2 regions of the Arthrobacter sp. KBS0702 genome follow, and region 1 is predicted to be linked to the other one. Evidence: predicted binding sites of a transcription regulator. Region 1 holds the regulator's gene; the other holds the start of a gene.

What was found. The regulator LexA, encoded in region 1, represses DNA repair genes until DNA is damaged. The targets are predictions, from matches to a motif close to TCGAACANNTGTTCGA.
Region 2: ruvA (Holliday junction branch migration protein RuvA) is a predicted target of LexA. The motif match lies at 3,661-3,676, and genes of this name have one in related genera.

What each region holds. Positions count from the first base shown of each region.
Region 1 is NZ_CP042172.1:1,296,499-1,307,514, forward strand. Features, by position in the region: gene FFF93_RS05935 (class I SAM-dependent methyltransferase) at 1-234, opposite strand, end outside; gene hflX (GTPase HflX) at 743-2,320, shown strand; gene FFF93_RS05945 (ATP-dependent DNA helicase) at 2,313-4,421, shown strand; gene lexA (transcriptional repressor LexA) at 4,504-5,253, opposite strand; gene FFF93_RS05955 (LysM peptidoglycan-binding domain-containing protein) at 5,636-6,094, shown strand; gene FFF93_RS05960 (histidinol-phosphate transaminase) at 6,159-7,277, shown strand; gene hisB (imidazoleglycerol-phosphate dehydratase HisB) at 7,347-7,973, shown strand; gene hisH (imidazole glycerol phosphate synthase subunit HisH) at 7,970-8,743, shown strand; gene FFF93_RS16915 (hypothetical protein) at 8,744-8,902, shown strand; gene priA (bifunctional 1-(5-phosphoribosyl)-5-((5-phosphoribosylamino)methylideneamino)imidazole-4-carboxamide isomerase/phosphoribosylanthranilate isomerase PriA) at 8,973-9,719, shown strand; gene FFF93_RS05980 (SseB family protein) at 9,733-10,668, shown strand; gene FFF93_RS05985 (MFS transporter) at 10,732-11,016, shown strand, end outside.
Region 2 is NZ_CP042172.1:1,962,591-1,973,606, reverse strand. Features, by position in the region: gene FFF93_RS09045 (type 1 glutamine amidotransferase) at 1-75, opposite strand, end outside; gene FFF93_RS09040 (Mur ligase family protein) at 192-1,496, opposite strand; gene pdxT (pyridoxal 5'-phosphate synthase glutaminase subunit PdxT) at 1,589-2,290, shown strand; gene FFF93_RS09030 (YebC/PmpR family DNA-binding transcriptional regulator) at 2,294-3,049, shown strand; gene ruvC (crossover junction endodeoxyribonuclease RuvC) at 3,046-3,624, shown strand; gene ruvA (Holliday junction branch migration protein RuvA) at 3,757-4,410, shown strand; gene ruvB (Holliday junction branch migration DNA helicase RuvB) at 4,403-5,524, shown strand; gene yajC (preprotein translocase subunit YajC) at 5,748-6,176, shown strand; gene secD (protein translocase subunit SecD) at 6,284-8,044, shown strand; gene secF (protein translocase subunit SecF) at 8,045-9,052, shown strand; gene FFF93_RS08995 (RelA/SpoT family protein) at 9,196-11,016, shown strand, end outside.

The DNA of each region.
Region 1 (11,016 bases):
CGCCATAGTCAGCGCGATCGGACCCCAGCCGCACCCGATGTCCAGCAGGTTCCCCTGCGGCGCGGGGGCCGGGACGTCCGCGAGCAGGACCGCCGTTCCCTTGTCGATGCCGTCCGGGCTGAAAATTCCGGAGGACGTCTGCAACGTCCGCCGCGCGCCGGCCAGCTCCACGGTCAAGGGCTTGCGGGTGAACGGCCCGGCCGGCTGGGCGCTGAAATAATGTGCAGACTCCATAACTGGCCAGATTAGTTGGCCCTCCGGCGGTATGGGAAACCGGCCCGGACCCGCCGGGACACGCCGGTCACCCGCGGCCCGACCCGTCCGGGGCGCGGGCATGGTCTGCTAACGTTAAAGACATGTTCTTGAACTTCAAGTAGCCGGCACGGGCCTCCCGTCTTCGTAGAGGTCCCGTCCCCGCAGCGACGCAGGTAGTTACCTTCCGCTCTGTGCGCCCCCATGATCGTCCTCAACTGGACCCACCGCCGGCGCCCGAACCTTGGAGTTTGGCAGTGCTCACCCGAGCCCGGCCGGGCGGACAGTCTCTCCCTCCCCACGGCGCCACCACGCCTGTTCCTTTCCCTTTCCCGGCGCTCCTTCTCGGAGCCCGCCCCAGCCTGCAGCGCCGCCGCCGCAGGCACGCCAGGAGGCACGCATGACCCCCAGCCGTCAGCCCAGCGCGAATACTGCGCCACAAGACGCCGAACAGCACTATTCTGGAAGGGCAAACCCTTCAAAGGAGACCATGACCAGTCAGCCCAACACCGGACCCGATTCAGCCTCCCAGGACATGACCCCTGCGGAAATTCAGGCTGTCATCGACCGGATCCTCTCCAAAGACGCCCCCGCCCCCAAGGCCGGTCCCGGCACCGGACACCCCGGCGAGTCGAAGGCGGTGTTCGGCAAGGCGCAAGCAATCTCGCGGCTGGATGAGGAACACGGCAGCTACGACGGCGACCAGCAGGACCTCGAGGAGCGCCACGCGCTCCGCCGAACCGCCGGCCTGTCGACGGAACTCGAAGACGTCACCGAAGTCGAATACCGCCAGCTGCGCCTTGAACGCGTCGTGCTGGCAGGGCTCTGGACCGAAGGCACCCTCGCCGACGCCGAGAACTCCCTGCGCGAGCTCGCGGCCCTGGCCGAAACCGCCGGTTCCGAGGTTCTCGACGGGCTCGTCCAGCGCCGCGCCAAGCCGGACCCGGGCACGTTCCTCGGCTCCGGCAAGGCCCAGGAGCTCAAGGACATCGTGATGTCCACCGGCGCCGACACCGTCGTGGTCGACGCGGAACTGGCTCCTTCCCAGCGCCGTGGCCTCGAAGACATCGTCAAGGTCAAGGTCATCGACCGCACGGCCCTGATCCTGGATATCTTCGCCCAGCACGCCAAGAGCCGCGAAGGCAAGGCCCAGGTGGAACTGGCCCAGCTCGAATACCTGCTTCCGCGCCTGCGCGGCTGGGGTGAATCGATGTCCCGCCAGGCCGGTGGCCAGGTGGGCGGCGCCGGAGCGGGCATGGGTTCACGCGGCCCCGGTGAGACCAAGATCGAGCTGGACCGCCGGCGAATCCGCACCCGGATGGCCAAGCTGCGGCGGGAAATTGCCGCGATGAAGCCGGCCCGGGAGACGAAGCGGGCCAACCGCCGCCGCAACGCCGTTCCGTCGGTGGCCATCGCCGGGTACACCAACGCCGGCAAGTCCTCGCTGCTGAACCGGCTGACCGACGCCGGCGTCCTGGTGGAGAATGCCCTGTTCGCCACGCTGGATCCGACCGTCCGCAAGGCCGAAACCTCGGACGGGCTGGGCTACACGCTCGCCGACACCGTCGGATTCGTCCGCTCGTTGCCCACCCAGCTGGTGGAGGCCTTCCGCTCCACCCTGGAGGAGGTCGCGGATTCGGACCTGATCCTGCACGTCGTCGACGTCTCCCACCCCGACCCGGAGGGCCAGATCGCGGCCGTCCGCGCGGTGTTCAGCGAAGTCGACGCGCGCAAGGTGCCCGAGATCATCGTCCTGAACAAGGCCGACGCCGCCGACCCGTTTGTGATTGAGCGGCTCAAGCAGCGCGAGCCCCGCCACGTGGTGGTCTCCGCCCGCACCGGCGAAGGCATCCCGGAACTGCTCAAGGCCATCAGCGAGGGCATCCCGCGGCCCAGCGTGAAGCTGGAACTGATGATCCCGTACAACCGTGGGGACCTGCTCAGCAAGCTGCATGAGACCGACGCGGAGATCATCAGCCTCGACCACGGGGAGACCGGTACCCGTGCCGTGGTGATGGTGCGCGAGGGGCTCGCCGCCGAACTGGATTCCTTCGTCAGCAATGACTGAACCAGCGGTGGCCGAGGGGGAGGCCGCGCCGTCCGAGAGCCGCCCGTCCGGCAGCCGCCCGTCCGGCGAGCAGTTCGTGGTTGAACTGCTCGACCGGGCGGTCGCCGGCATGGGCGGCCAGAGCCGCGACGGCCAGCACGAAATGGCACGACAGGTGGCCCGCGCGATCGAGACCGGCGACCACCTGCTGGTCCAGGCTGGCACCGGCACCGGCAAGTCCCTGGCCTACCTGATTCCACTGATCGCCCACTCGCTGGTCAGCGACAAGCCCACCCTGGTTTCCACCGCCACCCTGGCGCTGCAGACCCAGATTGTTGGCCGCGACCTGCCCCGGCTGCTCAAGACCATCACCCCGGCCCTGGACCGGCCGGTGAAGGTCGCCCTGGTCAAGGGCCGCTCCAATTACGTGTGCCGCCACAAGCTCGAGGGCGGCTTCCCTTCCGAGGAACCGTCCGAGGGCCAGTTGTTCTCCCTCGGCGAGGACACGTCCGTGCCGCACTTCGCCGCGGCGATGGGCGGACCGTCGTCCCAGCTCGGCAAGGAAGTGGTCCGGCTCCGCGACTGGGCTGAGGACACCCAGACGGGGGACCGCGACGAACTGATGCCCGGGGTGACCGACCGCGCCTGGCGGCAGGTCTCCGTCACCTCCATGGAGTGCCTGGGCGCGCAGAAGTGTCCGCTCGCCGCCGAATGCTTCAGCGAACTTGCCCGCCAGAACGCCGCCGACGCCGACGTCGTGGTCACCAACCACGCGATGCTGGCCGTCAGCGCCTTCGAAGGCCTCGCGGTCCTCCCGGAGTACGACGTCGTGGTGGTGGACGAGGCCCACGAACTGCAGGACCGGGTGACCGGCGCCGTGTCCGGACAGCTGTCCGTCGCCATGGTGCACGCTGCCGCGTCGGGCGCCCGCAAGCACGCCGGAATCACCGTGGATGCGCTGAACAATGCCGCGTCCAACCTCGAACTCGCCATTGAGGGCGTTCCCAGCGGTTTGATGCCGAACGGACTGAACAGCGAACAACTCGATTGCGTGGACCAGTTGCGTGACGCCTGCCGCGCCGCGCTTTCGGACTCCAAGGGGGACAGCGCCAACACCGCCGACGGCGGACGGCAGCTCGCCCGGTCCCGACTGATGGTGATCCTGGAACTCTGCGAACGGCTCCTGGCGGCCAAGGAGAACCGCGAGGTGGTCTGGTTCTCCCGCAACAGCAGCTTCGACCCGCAGCAGGGCTATTCGCAGCCTGATGACTCCGCGCCGGCCCTGATCAACATCGCCCCGCTCAGCGTCGCCGGGCGGCTGCGCGAGGGATTGTTCGCCGACCACACCGTCGTGCTGACCTCGGCAACCCTCGCCATCGGCTCGGCCTTCGAACCGGCGGCCGGAGGCCTGGGCCTGGTCGGCCCCGGCGCACCGAGCTGGACCGGCGTCGATGTCGGGTCCCCGTTCGAGTATCCGAAGCAGGGCATCCTCTACGTCGCCAAGCACCTGCCCAAGCCGGGCCGCGGGACCTCCCCGGAAGCCCTCGACGAGCTCGAAAAGCTGATCCGGGCCTCCGGCGGCGGCGCCCTGTGCCTCTTCTCCTCCCGGCGTGCCGCTGAAGAAGCCGCCGAAGCCATGCGGCCACGGCTGGGCCTGAGTATCCTTTGCCAGGGCGAGTCGACCATGACGGCACTCGTTAAGCAGTTCGCCGACGAGCCTGACACTTGCCTCTTTGGCACGATGTCGCTCTGGCAGGGCGTCGATGTGCCCGGAAACTCCTGCCGGCTGGTGGTGATCGACAGGATTCCGTTCCCGCGGCCGGATGACCCGCTCATGACCGCCCGCTCCCGTGCTGTGGCCCGAGCCGGCGGTAACGGCTTCATGAGCGTCTCTGCAACCCACGCGGCCATCCGGCTCGCCCAGGGCGCCGGCCGGCTGATCCGCTCGACGTCGGACAAGGGCGTAGTGGCTGTCCTGGACTCCCGGCTGTCTACCGAGCGCTACGGCGGGTTCCTGCGCGCCGCGCTGCCGCCGTTCTGGCCCACCACCGACCCGGCGGTGGCCCTGGCCGCCCTCGCACGGCTGGCCAAGGAAAGCCCAGCAAAGGAGACGGCCACCTAGGCCGCTCACCCAACGACGAAGGCCCCGTCCGGAAAACCCGGACGGGGCCTTTCTATGCCGGGCGCAGTACGTGCCGGCGGCGCTAGAGGGAGCGAAGCACCGAGACGACTTTTCCCATGATGACGGCATGGTCGCCGAGGATCGGCTCGTACTGGGTGTTCTGCGGGAGCAGCCAGGTGTGGCCGTCGCGCTGGCGGAACGTCTTGACCGTTGCCTCGTCGTCGAGCAAGGCAGCCACGATGTCGCCGTTGACGGCGTCGTTCTGGCGGCGGACGACCACCCAGTCGCCGTCGCAGATGGCGGCGTCGATCATCGAGTCGCCGGCCACCCGAAGCATGAACAATTCGCCGTGGCCCACCAGCTGGCGCGGCAGCGGCATCACGTCCTCCACCACCTGGTCGGCCAGGATCGGGCCGCCGGCGGCGATCCGGCCCACGAAGGGCACCATTGCGGTGTCGGTGGCACTGGCGAGTTCCGAGACCGCAACGCCGCCGACGGCCCGCAGGCCGGTGGACTTCGCCACCCCGGAGACCTTGGTGGCACCCTCGTCGAGCGTCAGGGGCAAAAGGACTTCCATGGCGCGGGGCCGTTTGGGGTCCCTCCGCAGGTAACCGAGCTTTTCCAACTGCGAGAGCTGATGGGTGACGCTGGAGAGGCTGGCGAGGCCGACGGTGTCGCCGATCTCGCGCATCGAGGGCGGGTAGCCGTTGTCGGTCACGGACCGCTGGATGGTCTCCAGGATCTTCTTTTGCCGGACGGTGAGGCCCTTCGGCGCCCGGCCGGCCTGGGGGCTCCGCTGGGCGGCCCTCCCGCCGGCGGCTTGTGCTGCCATGTTCGCCACGCCTTTCCGTTCCGCCCGGCCGCCTGGGCTGCCGGGACCAACTGGTCTGAAAATGTCAGACCCCGCTGATCAACTGCTGTTGATCACCACAAGTGGTTCTGCTGGTTCAAAAGTAGGCCAGCAGACACGCTTTTTCAAACATTTGTTCTAGCGAGTCTCGACATTGTTCGTTCATAAGTGCTAAAACAGGAACTACAACGTTCGAATATGTGTTCGAAGTTAGTCGCCGGGACGGGATCTTTCGGTTCGGTTCTGTGTTCGAACGTAGTGATCAAGATTTGCGGTCCAGGTTTGCGTTAGATGGTTCGGCCGGTTGGCGGCGAGTACGTGGAGTACGCCGGGCGGCACAGATAAGTCCAGGAGGGCTCAGTTCATGTCAGCAGTAAGCGCTATTTCCGGTTCACAGGTTTCCGTTCCCGTGCAGGCGTCACGGTTCGAGGCTTTCGGCCCGCACGGCATCTTCGACGGGCAGGAAGCCAGCCGCGGGCAGCGGGCTGTGCCTGCCGTTGCGCCCAGGCAGGCGCCGCTGCGGCTGACCCGCCGGGGCCGCTTCGTCTTCTTCGGCCTGCCGTTGATTCTGCTGGCTGCCCTCGTCCTTTCGCTCGCCGGTTTCCTGAATGCGCCGGCCAAAGCCGCCGACTCGACCGCGGAGCTCTCGCTCACCCCTACGGTCACCGTGACGGTCCAGCCGGGGGAGTCGCTGTGGGCCATCGCCGGCGCAGTGGCACCGGAGCGCGACCCCCGCGACGTGGTCGCCGACATTGTGCAGCTCAACAACCTCGATGCCGCCCGCGTTATCCCCGGCCAGCAGCTCTACGTGCCCTCCAGGTAATCCCCGGCCGCCCTCTGGAGGTCACAGTTTCGGGGCCGGGCGTGGTCTCACTTAAACTAGGCACGTGACTGACCAGCTAGAGCGCCTCAACCGACTGCCCCTCCGGACCAATCTGCGGGGGTTGCGGCCTTACGGCGCGCCCCAGCTGGATGTTCCGATCTTGCTGAACGTCAACGAAAACACCCATGGCGTCCCGGACGACGTCCGCGCGGCCATCGCAGAGGCAGTGACCGAGGCTGCCGCCGGGCTGAACCGGTACCCTGACCGCGAGTTCACCGAATTGCGGGAAGGGCTGGCCGAGTATCTCGGCCACGGCCTCGACGCCGCCAACATCTGGGCCGCCAACGGCTCCAACGAAGTCCTCCAGCAAATCCTCCAGGCCTTCGGCGGTCCGGGCCGCACTGCGCTCGGGTTCCCTCCCACGTACTCCATGTACCCGCTGCTGGCCGCCGGCACGGACACCGAGTACATCGTGGGGGTGCGTGCCGACGACTACGGGCTCAGTGCCGAATCGGCCGCCCGGCAGGTACGGGAGCTGAAACCCAACGTTGTCTTCCTCTGCTCTCCGAACAACCCCACGGGCACCGGTCTGGGTCTCGACGTCGTCGAGGCCGTCTACGAGGCCGGGGAAGCCAGCCAGACCATCGTGATCGTCGACGAGGCCTACCACGAGTTCGCCCACGACGGTACGCCCAGCGCCCTGACGTTGCTGCCCGGACGCGAGCGGCTGATCGTGTCCCGGACCATGAGCAAGGCCTTTGCCCTGGCCGGCGCGCGGCTGGGCTACATGGCGGCCGCGCCGGAGGTCACCGATGCCCTGCGCCTGGTCCGGCTGCCATACCACCTGTCCGCCATCACGCAGGCCACTGCGCTGGCCGCGCTGCGCCACCGCGTGGCCCTGATGGCCGATGTTGAAGACATCAAGCGCCAGCGGGACCGAATCGTCTCGGAGCTGACCCGGATGGGACTGAAACCGGCCGCTTCGGATTCGAACTACGTGTTCTTCGGCGGCCTCGACAACCCGCACGAGACCTGGCAGGGGCTGCTGGACGCCGGTGTGCTGATCCGCGACGTCGGAATCCCCGGCCACCTGCGCGTGACCGCCGGTACTGAGACGGAAACCACAGCGTTTCTGCACGCGCTCGAACGCATCCTGACCGGCCACGAAGCACAGTCCGCCTAGACTTAAGCCAGGACCCACGCACACCACCGGCGTTCGCCGGGCGCCCGCCTCATCCAAAGGACACCCCACATGAGCAACACCGGAACTGCCGCTGCCGAGGCCCGGACCGCACGCCTCGAACGGACCACCAGCGAGTCGTCCGTGCTGGTCGAGATCGACCTCGACGGCACCGGCGTCTCGGACATCAGCACGTCGGTGCCGTTCTACGACCACATGCTGACGGCGCTGAGCAAGCACTCCCTGATCGACATGACGGTCAAGGCCACCGGTGACACCCACATTGATGTCCACCACACCGTGGAAGACGTCGCCATCACCTTCGGCGAGGTCCTGCGCACCGCCCTGGGGAACAAGGCCGGCATCCGCCGCTTCGGCGAGGCCACGGTGCCGCTCGACGAGGCGCTCGCACACGCCGTCGTCGACGTCTCCGGCCGGCCCTACCTCGTGCACGCCGGAGAACCGGCGGGCCAGGAATACCACCTCATCGGCGGCCACTTCACCGGGTCCCTGACCCGGCACGTTTTCGAGGCGATCACCCTGCACGCCGGCATCTGCCTGCACATGAACGTCACCGCCGGCCGGGATCCGCACCACATCGTCGAGGCGCAGTTCAAGGCCTTTGCCCGGGCCCTCCGCGCGGCTGTTGAGCCGGATCCCCGGGTCGAGGGCATTCCCTCCACCAAGGGTGCGCTGTGAGCGGCAAAGTTCTCCAGGACGGCGCGATCATCGACCCTGACGCCCACCGGAAGCCCGCGTCGCCCGACGGTAAGCCCACGGTCACCGTGCTGGACTACGGTTCGGGTAACGTCCGATCGGCCGTGCGCGCCCTCGAGCGTGCCGGCGCCGAGGTCATCCTCAGCGCCAAGCCGGAAGATGTGCTCAACGCCGACGGGCTCGTCGTCCCCGGCGTCGGGGCCTTCGAAACCGTCATGAACGAGCTCAAGGCCGTCGACGCCGTCCGGATGATCGGACGCCGGGTCGCCGGCGGCCGGCCCGTGCTGGCGATCTGCGTCGGACTCCAGGTCTTGTTTGAGGCCGGCGTCGAACACGGCACCGTCGCCGAGGGCATGGGGGAGTGGCCCGGCAAGGTCGAGCTGCTGCCGGCCGACGTGGTGCCGCACATGGGCTGGAATACCGTCACCGTGCCGGAGGGCTCCCGGCTCTTTGCCGGCGTCGAGAACGAGCGCTTCTACTTCGTGCACTCCTACGGTGTGCAGCACTGGGATTTCGACGTGATCCAGCCGCGCATGAAGGCGCCGCTCGTCACCTGGTCCGAACACGGTGCCCCGTTCATCGCAGCGGTGGAAAACGGTCCGCTCTGCGCCACCCAGTTCCACCCCGAAAAGTCCGGCGACGCCGGCGCGCGCCTGCTCCGCAACTGGGTGGACGGTCTGCGCAGCAGCGCCACCACCAGTGCCGCCGAGGCCGGAACAGCCCAGCCTGGCACCCCGGAACAGACCGCCTAGATGTGGTCCATAGTCCTGATGGGCCTCGCCGGATTGCTGGTGGGCGGCGCCCTGTCCTTCCGGCAGCAGAAAAGCCCTCTCTGGGTCCAGATCGTGTTCTACATCCTGGCCGGCATGTCGCTGCTGGCCGCCTGGCTATTAACCCTGCCGGGGAACTGACCCTCCCGGGCACCTGACCACCACGTCCCCGCCCGCCCCGACCGCCACCCCAATACGTGAGGACCCAACGATGACCACCGAAACCCCGCTGCCGGTACTCGAGCTGCTCCCCGCCGTCGACGTCGTCAACGGCCAGGCCGTGCGCCTGGTCCAGGGCGAAGCCGGCAGCGAAACCAGCTACGGCACTCCGCTGGAGGCAGCGCTCAACTGGCAGGAACAGGGCGCCGAATGGGTCCACCTGGTGGACCTCGATGCAGCCTTCGGCCGTGGCTCCAACGCCGAACTGCTGCGCGAGGTCGTCGGGCGGCTGGACATCAAAGTCGAACTCTCCGGCGGCCTGCGCGACGACGAGTCGCTGGAAAAGGCCCTCGACCTCGGTGTGGCCCGGGTGAACCTCGGCACCGCCGCGCTGGAGAATCCCGAGTGGACGTCCCGTGTGATCGAGCGTTTCGGCGACAAGATCGCCGTCGGCCTCGACGTCCGCGGCACCACCCTCGCCGGCCGCGGCTGGACCAAAGAGGGCGGCGACCTCTGGGACGTGCTCGGCCGCCTCGAGGAAGCCGGCTGCGCCCGCTACGTCGTCACCGACGTCACCAAGGACGGCACCCTGCAGGGCCCCAACGTCGAGCTGCTGCGCCAAATGGTGGAGAGGACCGGCAAGCCTGTTGTAGCCTCCGGCGGCATCTCCAGCCTCGAGGACCTCAAAGTCCTGCGCTCCCTGGTACCGCTCGGGGTCGAGGGCGCCATCATCGGCAAGGCCCTCTACAACGGCAACTTCACGCTGCCCGAAGCCCTCGACATCGCCGGCCGCCGCTAGGGAAGTCCGGGCCATGGAGCACAACCCCCTGTCTAAGGGAACATTGCCCGAGCACCGCCAGCCCGGCGGACGCCCCTTGCCCGGCCACATCGCCGCCGCCCTCGCCGGCACCGGGGGCGCGACGGACTCCGCCGGCCAGCCCTGGGCCGGCCGCAGCCTCAGCGGTGACGACGCCAAGATCCACAACTTCGAGGACGACGACGGCGCCGCCGACGCCGGCTACCTGGCCGCGCTGGACGCCCTCGCCGCCGGCACCGGGGACGAGGCAGCAGTGGTGGCATCGCTGGCTACCGCGCGCGTCTTCGTGCCGATCGTGGCCCGGCTTGCCGAAGAAGGCGAGGGCGTGGCCGGCCAGGAGGGCAAGAAACAGCACGGGGAGGAACTGCAGGGCGACAAACAGGCGGACATGGCCCTCGTGACCCTGCAGGCCCCCGACGGCCGGACCGCGCTGCCGGTCTTCACCTCTGCCCGGGCCCTGGCGGCCTGGCACGCGGAGGCGAGGCCCGTGGCGGTCTACGCGGCGCGGGCCGCGCTCTCCGCCGTCGCCGAGGGGGCCGAACTGCTGGTCCTCGACCCCGGCTCGGCTGCCACCTTTGTGGTGCGCCGGCCCGCCGTCTGGGCCCTGGCCCGGCAGCACGGCTGGACGCCGAGCTACAGCGATCCGGCGGTGGCCGAGGCTGTCGCCAGCGCGGCGGCTGGTCTTCCGGCGCTCCGGCGCGTTGAGATCCTTCCCGGCGGGGGAGTGGCATCGGCGCAGGCCGGCGGCGGCCAGCTCCCCGGCGGGGGCGCCGGTCCGGAGCTGCGGATGGTGCTGTACCTTGAAGACGGGCTCGACGCCGCCGCGGTGCAGTCCCTCGTGGCCGGGCTGAACAACGCTCTGGCCCGGAATGAAACATTTGCCGAGCGGGTTGACTCGATCGACATCAAGTTGCAGCGCGCAGCACCCTAGCCGAAAGCCGGCACGAGGGCCTCCGGGTGCTGCCAACGGCAGTACACAAAGGAAAGCAGTTTCGTGAATTTCGCGCTCTACCGGGACCTGCTGGCCGTGAGGCCCGTCAGGAACCTCCTGCTCGTTGGCATGGTCGCCCGCATCCCGCACTCCGCGGCCGGGGTGCTGCTGACGCTGCACATCGTCCTCACCCTGGGACAGGGCTACGCGGCCGCCGGGGCTGCCGCGGCCGTCATGACGATCGGCATCGCCGTCGGAGCCCCGTGGCGCGGACGCCGGGTGGACACCGTGGGCCTGCGCCGGGCGCTGATCCCGTCCGTCGTCTCGGAGACCGTCATCTGGTCGATC
Region 2 (11,016 bases), 670 kb from region 1:
TTCGGGGGTGTAGCCGTGCCAGCGCAGCCGCTGGGCGAGGACCAGCGCATTGCCCCAGTCGCCGTAGATGTTCATGTCCCGCGGATAGAGCTGCAGCACCCGGATGGTTCCCTTGCTGGGCGCTGCGGTTTCTTCGGGCGGCAGAACATGGCCGAAGGAGAGCTCGTGCGGGGTTTCGGGGGACGCGGGGGTCATGAGACCACCTCCACTGTGGTGATTTTGGACAGCTCGCGGCGGATGGCCAGCATGGCCGTGTAAGTGCAGAAAATCCGCTTGGGCTTGTCTTTCGCTCCGCGGATGAACGCGGCCAGGGCGGGTGCGATGTCCGTGTCGACGGCACCGATCGCGACGTCGTCGTACTGCAGCCGCAACGCCATGTCGTACGCGCGGGAGCCGGTGAGCTGGTCCACGCCGCCGTCGCGGAGGGTGTCGAATTCCACGTCCCAGAGCCAGGACATGTCCCGGCCGTCCGCGTAGTTGTCGTTGATCGCGATCATCGTGGCGTAGCCGGCGGCCGGGAAGGACTTCAGGCCGAGCCGGAAGCCGCTGGGGTTCTTGACCAGGACAAGTTCCAGCGGCAGGCCATCGACCACAAGGCTCTCCCCTCGGCCGAAGGCAGGCGCGACGTTGGCGAGGGCCGCCAGCAGGCCGGCGTGGTCGGTACCGGTGCCGCGGGCGCCCGTGATGGCCCGGGCCAGGGTCAGCGCGGCCGCGGCGTTGAAGATGTTGTAGACGCCGCGCAGCTTCATCCCGGTGCTGACCGTTGCGCCGTCGTACTCAAAGTCGGCGTCGTCCGCGCCCACCCGGCGGAGGACGACGTCGGCACCCGGCTTGGCGGGGGCCGGCGGCACCGGGCTGCCCGGGGCGGCGCGCATTTCGTCGTCATTGGGGAAGGTGCTGAGCAGCGAATCGTCGAGGCCGAAATAGCGGACCTCGGGGCCGTTGACCGTGGCTGTATCGAGGGTGGCCGCGATTCGGGCCACTCGCGGGTCCTCGCGGTTCAGCACGACGGTGCCGGTGGTCTTGGCCGCGATGTGCTGGAGGAGTTCGGCGGTCTTGTCGATCTCGCCAAAGCGGTCCAGCTGGTCGCGGAGGACATTGAGCAGCAGGCAGTAGCGCGGCGGGACCTTGTTGACGAAGTGCACGGCGTGGGCCTCGTCCAGTTCAAGGACGGCGACGTCGGCGTCGAGCCGGCCGCGCCAGTCCACCTCGCCCAGCAGCGCCGCGGCCACGCCGCGGGTGAAGTTGCTGCCGGTGCGGTTGGTGAAGACCTTCAGGCCCTGGCTTTCCAGCAGCTCCACGACCATCTTGGTGGTGGTGGTCTTGCCGTTCGTGCCGCTGACGACGGCGACACCCAGGGGCAGCGTGGACAGCGTCCGTTGCATGAAGCCGGGGTCGATTTTTTCGACCACCAGGCCGGGGAGAGCGGAGCCTCCGCCTCGGAGCCGGGAGACCCGGCGGACGAGTTTGCCGAGCGGAACGCTGAAGTAGAGCATGCTTTGTAATATATCCCAGCGGCGGCATGGAAGCCGGTCCCGGGGCACGCCCCGGTGCGCCTCCGCGGACCCCGGCGCACTATGCTGGCAGCATGACCACCCCCCTTACTTCGCCCGCTTCCCGCGTGGGATCGGGCCTGCGGATCGGCGTCCTGGCGCTCCAGGGCGACTTCCGTGAACACCTGCACGCCGTGGAATCCGCCGGCGCCGCCGGCATTGGTGTCCGCCGCCCCGCCGAGCTGGACGGACTTGATGGCCTCATCATTCCCGGCGGGGAATCGACGACCATCGACAAGCTCGCCCGGGTCTTTGACCTCCGGGATCCGTTGCGGGAACGCATCCGGGCAGGGCTTCCTGTCTACGGCTCCTGCGCCGGGATGATCCTGCTGGCCGAAGAGATCGCCGACCCCGCGACCGACCTCGCCGGAAACCCGCAGCAGACCTTCGGCGGCCTGGACATCACGGTGCGCCGCAACGCGTTCGGCCGCCAGCGCGAGTCGTTCGAGACAGACCTGGATTTCAAGGGGCTGGAGTTCAGCTCGGACGGTGGCGCAGTGGCCCCGGTGCACGCGGTGTTTATCCGCGGACCCTGGGTGGAACGCGTCGGAGCCGGCGTCGAAGTGCTGGCCCAGGTGGAACCGTCCAAGGCCGGCCACCCGGAATCCCTCGACGGGACGGCTAGAATTGTTGCAGTGCGTTCCGGCAAGCTGCTGGCCACCTCCTTCCACCCGGAAGTCACGGGGGAGAAGCGCGTGCATGAACTGTTTATTCGAATGATCAGAGGAGAAGCGTAAAGCATGTCAGGCCACTCCAAATGGGCGACGACCAAGCACAAGAAGGCCATCCTGGACAGCCGCCGGGCCAAGTCGTTCGCCAAGCTGATCAAGAACATCGAAGTTGCCGCGCGCATGGGCGGACCCGACCTCGCCGGCAACCCCAGCCTCGAACTTGCCGTCACCAAGGCCAAAAAGACCTCGGTCCCCGCTGACAACATTGACCGCGCCATCAAGCGCGGCGCCGGCCTCACCGGCGAGGTCGTGGACTACACCGAGATCATGTACGAATGCCGCGGCCCGCAGGGCTCGGCCCTGCTGATCGAGTGCCTCACGGACAACAAGAACCGTGCAGCCTCCGAGGTCCGGCTCGCCATCTCCCGCAACGGCGGCACCATCGCCGACCCCGGCTCCGTCAGCTACCTCTTCTCCCGCAAGGGTGTCGTCTCGCTGCCCAAGAACGGCCTGACCGAGGACGACGTGCTGATGGCCGTCCTCGACGCCGGCGCGGAAGAAGTCAAGGACAACGGCGACAGCTTCGAGATCCACTCCGAGCCGACCGACCTGCAGGCCATCCGCGACGCGCTCAAGGAAGCCGGGATCGACTACGACACCGACGAAGCCGAATTCGTGCCCTCCATGCAGGTGCCGCTGGACCTCGACGCCGCCAAGAAGTTCATGAAGCTCGTGGACGCCCTCGAAGAGCTCGACGACGTGCAGAACGTGTACAGCAACGCCGACCTCAGCGACGAAGTGCAGGCCGCACTGGAAGCCGAGTGACCCTTCGCGTCCTCGGCGTCGATCCGGGCCTCACCCGCTGCGGGATCGGCGTCGTGGACGTCGAGAAGAACCGCCGGGCCACCATGGTGGCCTTCGGCGTCGTCGGCACTTCCCCGGAGGAGAGCCTGGACCAGCGCCTGCTGGTCATTGCCACCTCGATCGATGAGTGGCTGGACCAATATGAGCCGCAGGTCCTCGCCGTCGAACGTGTCTTCTCCCAGCTCAACGTCAGCACAGTGATGGGCGTTGCCCAGGCCTCCGGCGTGGTGATTGCCGCCGCCGCACGCCGGGGAATCCCCGTGGCGCTGCACACCCCCTCGGAGGTCAAAGCCGCCGTGACCGGCAGCGGGACCTCCAACAAGGACGCCGTCACCAAGCTGGTCACCAAGATCCTCCGGCTCGACGCCCCGCCGCGTCCGGCGGACGCCGCCGACGCCCTGGCGCTGGCCATCACGCATGCGTGGCGGGCTGGAAGCGGTGCGGCTGTGGCCACCACGGGACCGGGCAGCCAGTCCCTGACGCCCGCGCAGCGCGCCTGGGCCGACGCGGAGGCCAAAGCGCGCCGTGCGCGCTGAATGTCCCGTTAAATGTCCGGGTGCTTGCTAGGGTATTCGTAGATATGTTCGGATAGCCGGCGTTTGGAGATTGAAACCCCGCCGGCTTGACTCAGCTGGTCCAGGACCAGCTGTGAGACCAGGAGCCAGGCCTTGATCAGTTTTCTCCGCGGAACCGTAGCGCACGTCGGCCTGTCCTCGGCGGTGATCGACCTCAACGGTGCCGGCATGAGCGTCAACGCCACGCCACAGACCCTCAGCAGGCTCCGCGTCGGGGATGAAGGCAAACTGTTTACCTCCCTGATCGTGCGGGAGGACTCCCTGACGCTATTTGGCTTCTCAAGCGACGACGAACGCGAGGTCTTCGACGTGCTGCTGAGTGTCAGCGGCGTGGGGCCGCGCCTGGCGCTGGCCGTCCTGGCCGTCCACGAACCCGAAGCGATCCGTGTCGCCGCGCACTCCGGTGACGGCAAGGCGTTCACCAAGGTCCCCGGCATCGGACCCAAGGTCGCCGGCCGGATCGTGCTCGAACTGGCCGGGAAGCTGGTGCCGCACGGCACGCCGGGCAACGCGGACGGCGGCGCCCCCGCTGTGTCCGCCGAAGCCGTGTGGAAGCCGCAGGTGGTCGCTGCCATGACGAGCCTTGGCTGGTCCGAAAAGGACGCCACCGCCAGTATCGACAAGTCGCTGGCCGACTCCCCGGAACTCGCCGCGAAGGGCAATGTGGCGGAGATCCTCCGCGCCACGCTGCGCTGGCTGGGCCAGGACGGCGCGCGCGCCGGGAACCGCGTAGGCGCCCGTGGCTGAGCCGTCCCTCGTCGGCGGGGGAGAGGAACCCGAGGAGCGGGCCATCGAGGCCGCCCTCCGGCCCAAGAACCTGCACGATTTCGTCGGCCAGCACCGGGTCCGCAAGCAACTCTCCCTCGTCCTGGAGGCCTCCCGGATGCGCGGCCGCAGCGCCGACCACGTGCTGCTGTCCGGCCCGCCCGGCCTGGGCAAGACCACTCTGTCCATGATCATCGCCGCCGAGATGAACGCCCCGCTTCGGATCAGCAGCGGACCGGCGATCCAGCACGCCGGGGACCTGGCCGCCATCTTGTCCTCGCTCTCCGAGGGGGAGGTTCTCTTCCTCGATGAGATCCACCGGATGTCCCGCCCGGCCGAGGAAATGCTCTACATGGCGATGGAGGATTTCCGCGTCGACATCGTGGTCGGCAAGGGTGCCGGAGCCACCGCGATTCCGCTGGAACTGCCGCCCTTCACCCTGGTGGGCGCCACCACCCGCGCCGGGCTGCTGCCCGGGCCGCTGCGGGACCGGTTTGGTTTCACCGGGCACCTGGAGTTCTATTCCGTCGAGGAGCTTGAGCTGGTGCTGCGCCGCTCGGCGGGCCTGCTGGACCTGAAGGTGAACTCGGCCGGCTTCAGTGAGATCGCCGGCCGGTCCCGGGGCACCCCCCGGATTGCCAACCGCCTGCTGCGGCGCGTCCGGGACTGGGCTCTGGTCCACGGGGTGGAGCAGATCGACGCGCGGGCAGCCTCCGCCGCCCTCGATATGTACGAAGTGGACAAGCGCGGCCTGGACCGCCTGGACCGCGCCGTCCTCGAGGCGTTGATCACGAAGTTCGGCGGCGGGCCGGTGGGCCTCTCCACCCTCGCTATCGCCGTCGGCGAGGAAACCGAAACCGTGGAAACCGTCGCCGAGCCCTACCTGGTCCGCGAGGGCCTGCTCGGCAGGACCCCACGCGGACGGATCGCGCTGGCGCCGGCGTGGACGCACCTGGGCTTCGCGGTGCCGCCGGGCGCGTTCGGCCAGGATCCGCTAGACCTCTTCCGGGCCGGCGACGCCGACGGCGGTCCGGCCGGGTTCGCGGCTGATGCTGAGGGCGAAGTCGATCCGGAATGGATCCGTAATAGTCAATAGCACTCGCTAGTGACCTTTTCCCTTTAGACTGGTATGACGCTCGGCACGTTCGGGCCTTTGTTTCCGTGTGCGGCTCCCGCTAGCCGCCATTGGCAGGGCAGGGTTTTTGCCCCGTACCCGCCAGGATTCCTGCCAGGTTCCACGCCAGGTTGCCCCGGAACGAAGCGGACGTTGCTGTGAAACCAGCTCGCAAGTACAGAACGGAACTTTCCCCTTGGATCCAATGACAATTCTCCTGTTCGTTATGCTCGGCGTTTTCGTCTTCATGATGTTCCGCCGCAACAAGAAGACGCAGCAGCAGCAGGCGGACCTCCAGTCGAAGTTCGGCCCAGGCGTTGAGGTGATGACCAGCTTCGGCCTCTTCGGCCGCATCGTCGACATCGACGAGGCCGAGAACAAGGTTGTCCTCGAGCTGTCCCCGGGCAACACCGCCACCGTGCACCGCCAGGCCGTCACCAAGATCGTGGAACCGGTCGTCGCCGCCGAGGAGCCCACGGTCGTTCCCGACGACGCGTCTTCGCTGACCCTCGGTAAGTCCGACGCGGTGGACACCGCCGGCGAGGGCACCGCCGTCGCCGGTGACGCGTCCCGCAACGAAACGCCGGACGAAACCCTGCGCCGCCTGAACGACGACGGCAAAAAAGACAGCTAGTCTGCCTCCTGAGCTATCCCGCGGAGCTTCAGTGCGCGGGCATCCGCCGGTGCGGGCCCGACGAGGGCGCACCGGCGGTTCCTCCGTAAACAATAGAAAGATCGACAATGGCACGAACTGGCCCCAAAAACTCAGCCCGCAGGGTGCTGGTCTGGCTTGGCGTAATGCTCGCCGTCCTGACGGCCGTCCTGGCCGGCGGCACCATGGCCGGGCAAGCGAGCTGGGCTCCCAAGCTGGCCCTGGACCTTGAAGGCGGCACCCAGATGATCCTGGCGCCCAAGGTGGAGGGCGGTTCGGGCATCAACGAAGAACAGCTCAACCAGGCCGTGGCGATCATCCGCCAGCGCGTGGACGGCTCGGGTGTCGCGGAAGCGGAAATCAGCACCCAGTCCGGCCGCAACGTCGTCGTCAGCCTTCCCGGCACTCCGTCCAAGGAGACCCGTGCGCTGATCCAGGCGTCCGCGGACATGAACTTCCGCCCGGTCATCCAGGCCGGTGACGGTGCGGCCGTCCCCGTCGAGGCGCGCACCCCGGAGGACAAGCTGCCCAAGCCGACCGCCGCCCCTGCGAACAGCAGCGACGAGAACTGGGTCACCGCGGATGTCTACAAGAAGTTTGAGGCGCTCGACTGCGTCAACCCTGCCCAGGACAAGCAGGAGCGCTCGGATCCGGCCAAGCCGCTGGTGACCTGCGAACCGGCCTCCGACGGCCGGCCCGCGATCAAGTACATCCTTGGCCCGGTCGAGGTCAAGGGTTCGAACATCAAGACCTCCTCCTTCCAGCTGCAGCGCGGCGCCCAGGGTGCCGTCACCAATGAGTGGGCCGTCGATATCCAGTTCGACGACGAGGGCACGGCCAAGTTCAAGACCATCACCGAGCGGCTGAACAAGTTCTATGTTGCCGCCGGCGGCCAGAGCGGCTCGGATCCAAAGTCGCAGTTCGCGATTGTCCTTGACGACCAGGTCATTTCCGCGCCGCGGTCCCAGGCCGTCATCACCGATGGCCGCCCGCAGATCACCGGCGGCTTCACCGAGAAGTCCGCCAAGGCACTCTCCGACCAGCTCCGCTTTGGCGCCCTGCCCATCAGTTTCGAGATCCAGAGTGACCAGCAGATCTCGGCCACCCTTGGCGGGGAGCAGCTCCGGATGGGTATGCTCGCTGGCCTGATCGGCCTGCTGCTGGTTGTGGTCTACTCCCTGTTCCAGTACCGGGCCCTGGGCTTCGTCACCGTCGCCTCGCTCGTGGTCGCCGGTGCGCTGACCTACCTGGCCATCGCCATCCTCGGCTGGACCGAGAACTACCGCCTCTCGCTGGCCGGCGTCGCCGGCATCATCGTGGCGATCGGCCAGACGGCGGACTCGTTCATCGTCTACTTCGAGCGCATCCGTGACGAACTCCGCGAAGGCCGAGGCCTGATCTCGGCGGTGGAGAACGGCTGGAAGCGCGCCAAGCGGACCGTCCTTGCGTCCAAGGCCGTCAACTTGCTGGCAGCCCTCGTGCTGTACTTCGTGGCGGTAGGCAACGTCCGCGGCTTCGCCTTCACCCTGGGCCTGACCGCGATCGCCGACCTGATCGTCGTCTTTATGTTCACCCACCCGACCCTGCAGGTGCTGGCCCGGACCAAGTTCTTCGGTGAGGGGCACAAGTTCTCGGGCCTCGACCCGAAGCGGCTCGGCGCCGTGCCGCTGTACCGGGGTGCCGGACGGATCCGCACACCGGAAGACAAGCCCGTTCCGGCGCCGCGCGCCAAGAACACCGGTGCTGCGGCCGAGGCCGAACGCCGGATGACCATTGCAGAACGACGCCTCGCGGAAAAGCAGGAGCAGCTTGCTGGCTCCTCCAAGAGCGCGTCCAAGGAAGGCAAGTAAATGGCCAGCTTCGCCACTTTCGGTAACGACCTCTACACGGGCAAGCGCTCCTACGACTTCGTCGGTTCCAAGAAAATCTGGTTCCTGATCGCCGCCGTCGCCGTCGCGCTGTCCATCCTGCTGCCGGTCGCCAAAGGCGGGTTCAACCTCGGCATCGAGTTCCGCGGCGGCTCCGAGTTCACGGTGTCCAACGTCAAGGACCGCGACGCCGGCCTCGGCGAGAAGGCCGTCCAGGACGTCGTCTCCGGCAGCCTGCCGCGCGTCGCGAATGTCGCTGGCAACACCATGCGGATCCAGACGGACAAGCTCAACGACGAAGAGGTACTCAAGGTCAAGGAGGGCCTCACCAAGGCCTACGGCGTGACCGACAACGAGGTGACCTCGACGTTCGTCGGTCCGACCTGGGGCGCGGACGTGACCAAGCAGGCCCTGCTGGGCCTTGCGATCTTCGTCGGCCTTGCCGCGGTGTTGATGGCGCTGTACTTCCGGACCTGGAAGATGTCGCTGTCCGCCCTTGCCGGCATGGCCGCGACGATGTTCGTCACCGCCGGGGTGTATTCGCTCAGTGACTTCGAGGTAACGCCGTCGGCCATCATCGGCTTCCTCACCGTGCTCAGCTACTCGCTGTATGACACCGTGGTGGTCTTCGACAAGATCCGCGAAAACACCTCGGAGCTGCAGTCGTCCACCCGGCGCACCTTTGCCGAGGAGGTCAACCTCGCCGTCAACCAGACCTTGGTGCGGTCCATCAACACCATGATGGTCGCCATCCTGCCAGTCGGCGCCATCCTCTTCATCGGCGCCGGACTGCTGGGCGCGGGTACGCTGCGGGACCTCTCGCTGGCGCTGTTCGTGGGTATCCTGATCGGCACGGCGGCGACCATCTTCGTCGCCGCCCCGCTGTACGCCTGGCTGCGCCAGGGCGAGCCTGACCTGGTCAAGCAGGCCAAGCGCGTCGAGCAGCGGCGGGCCGAAAACGCCGCCAAGACGGCCCCGGCCACTGCCTAGCCGCCACGTCCTGCCCTACCCGCCCGACGGGCCGGAGAACGTCCCCGACGTTCCCCGGCCCGTCGGTCGTTGGGCGCCGGTTACAAAAGTATCCTGCCGCGGGAATAGACTTGAATTATTAACGGGTCGTGAGAGGTGCTTCATTGGAAGAACGTTCGACGCCGGTGCCTGTAGCTCCGGCGGATAAGGCTGACGGCCAGGGGTCACAAACTGGCTTGGCGGCTCCCGGACGCCCTGATGCGGCCGTGCCCGTGGACAACTCCGGAACCCGCCCCACCTTCCCGGGGCGCCGGGAACGCACCCGCTCCAGGCTCGCGCGCCTGACCGGCCGCGGAACGCCCTCTTATTCGCCCATCCTGGAGCCGCTGCTGCGCACCGTGCGCGCCAACAACCCCAAGGACGACTTCGAGCTCATCCAGCGCGCGTTTGTGGTGGCGGAACGCTGCCACCGCGGACAAAAGCGCAAGAGCGGCGATCCCTACATCACGCACCCGGTAGCTGTCGCCACCATCCTGGCCGAGCTGGGCCTGAGCGGAACGACGCTGGCCGCGGCGCTGCTGCACGACACCGTGGAGGACACCTCCTACACGCTGGAGGACCTGAAGGGCGAGTTCGGCCCCGAAGTCGCCATGCTGGTGGACGGCGTCACGAAGCTGGACAAGGTCAGTTTCGGCGAGGCGGCCCAGTCCGAGACCGTCCGCAAGATGGTCGTGGCCATGGCCAAGGACATCCGGGTCCTCATGATCAAGCTCGCCGACCGGCTGCACAATGCGCGCACCTGGCGCTTCGTCTCTGCCGAATCCTCGGCCCGCAAGGCGCGGGAAACCCTCGAGATCTTCGCCCCGCTCGCCCACCGGCTGGGCATGAACACGATCAAGTGGGAACTGGAAGACCTCTCCTTCGCCGCGCTGTACCCCAAGGTGTACGAGGAAATCGTGCGGATGGTGGGGGACCGGACGCCGGAGCGGGAAAAGAACCTCGCCGTCATCCGCAACCAGATCACCGAAGACCTGCGGGCGGCCAAGATCAAGGCCACCATCACCGGCCGGCCCAAGCACTATTACTCGATCTACCAGAAGATGATCGTCCGCGATAAGGACTTCGACGACATCAACGACCTGATGGGCGTGCGCGTGCTCGTCGACTCGGTGCGGGACTGCTACGCCGCATTGGGCGCCATGCACTCACGCTGGAACCCGCTTCCGGGCCGGTTCAAGGACTACATCGCGATGCCGAAGTTCAACATGTACCAGTCGCTGCACACCACGGTGATCGGCCCGGGCGGCAAGCCGGTGGAGATCCAGATCCGGACCCACGAGATGCACCGCCGCGCCGAGTACGGCGTCGCGGCGCACTGGAAGTACAAGGACCAGCCCAACCGGACCGCAGCCGGGCCGGGAAGCCCGCGCGACGGCGATATGGGCTGGCTGCGGTCGCTGGTGGACTGGCAGCAGGAAACCTCGGACCCGGGCGAGTTCCTCGATTCGCTGCGCTTCGAGATCAACGCGCGGGAGGTCTTTGTCTTCACCCCCAAGGGCGAGGTGATGGCCCTTCCTGCCGGATCGACGCCGGTGGACTTCGCCTATGCGGTCCACACCGAGGTGGGCCACCGGACCATCGGTGCACGCGTCAACGGCAAGCTCGTTCCGCTCAACAGCGAACTGAACCACGGCGACTGGGTGGAGATCTTCACTTCGAAGGCCGAGGGCGCCGGTCCCAGCCAGGACTGGCAGCACTTCGTCAAGAGCGCCCGGGCACGCAACAAGATCCGGCAGTGGTTCAGCAAGGAACGCCGCGAAGAGGCAATCGACCGCGGCAAGGAACTGCTGACCAAGGCGATGCGCAAGCAGAACCTTCCGCTGCAGCGCCTGATGACCCACGACGCCCTCGCCGCCATTGCTGAAGACTTCAAGTACACGGACATCTCCGGGCTCTATGCAGGGGTGGGCGACGGGCACACCTCG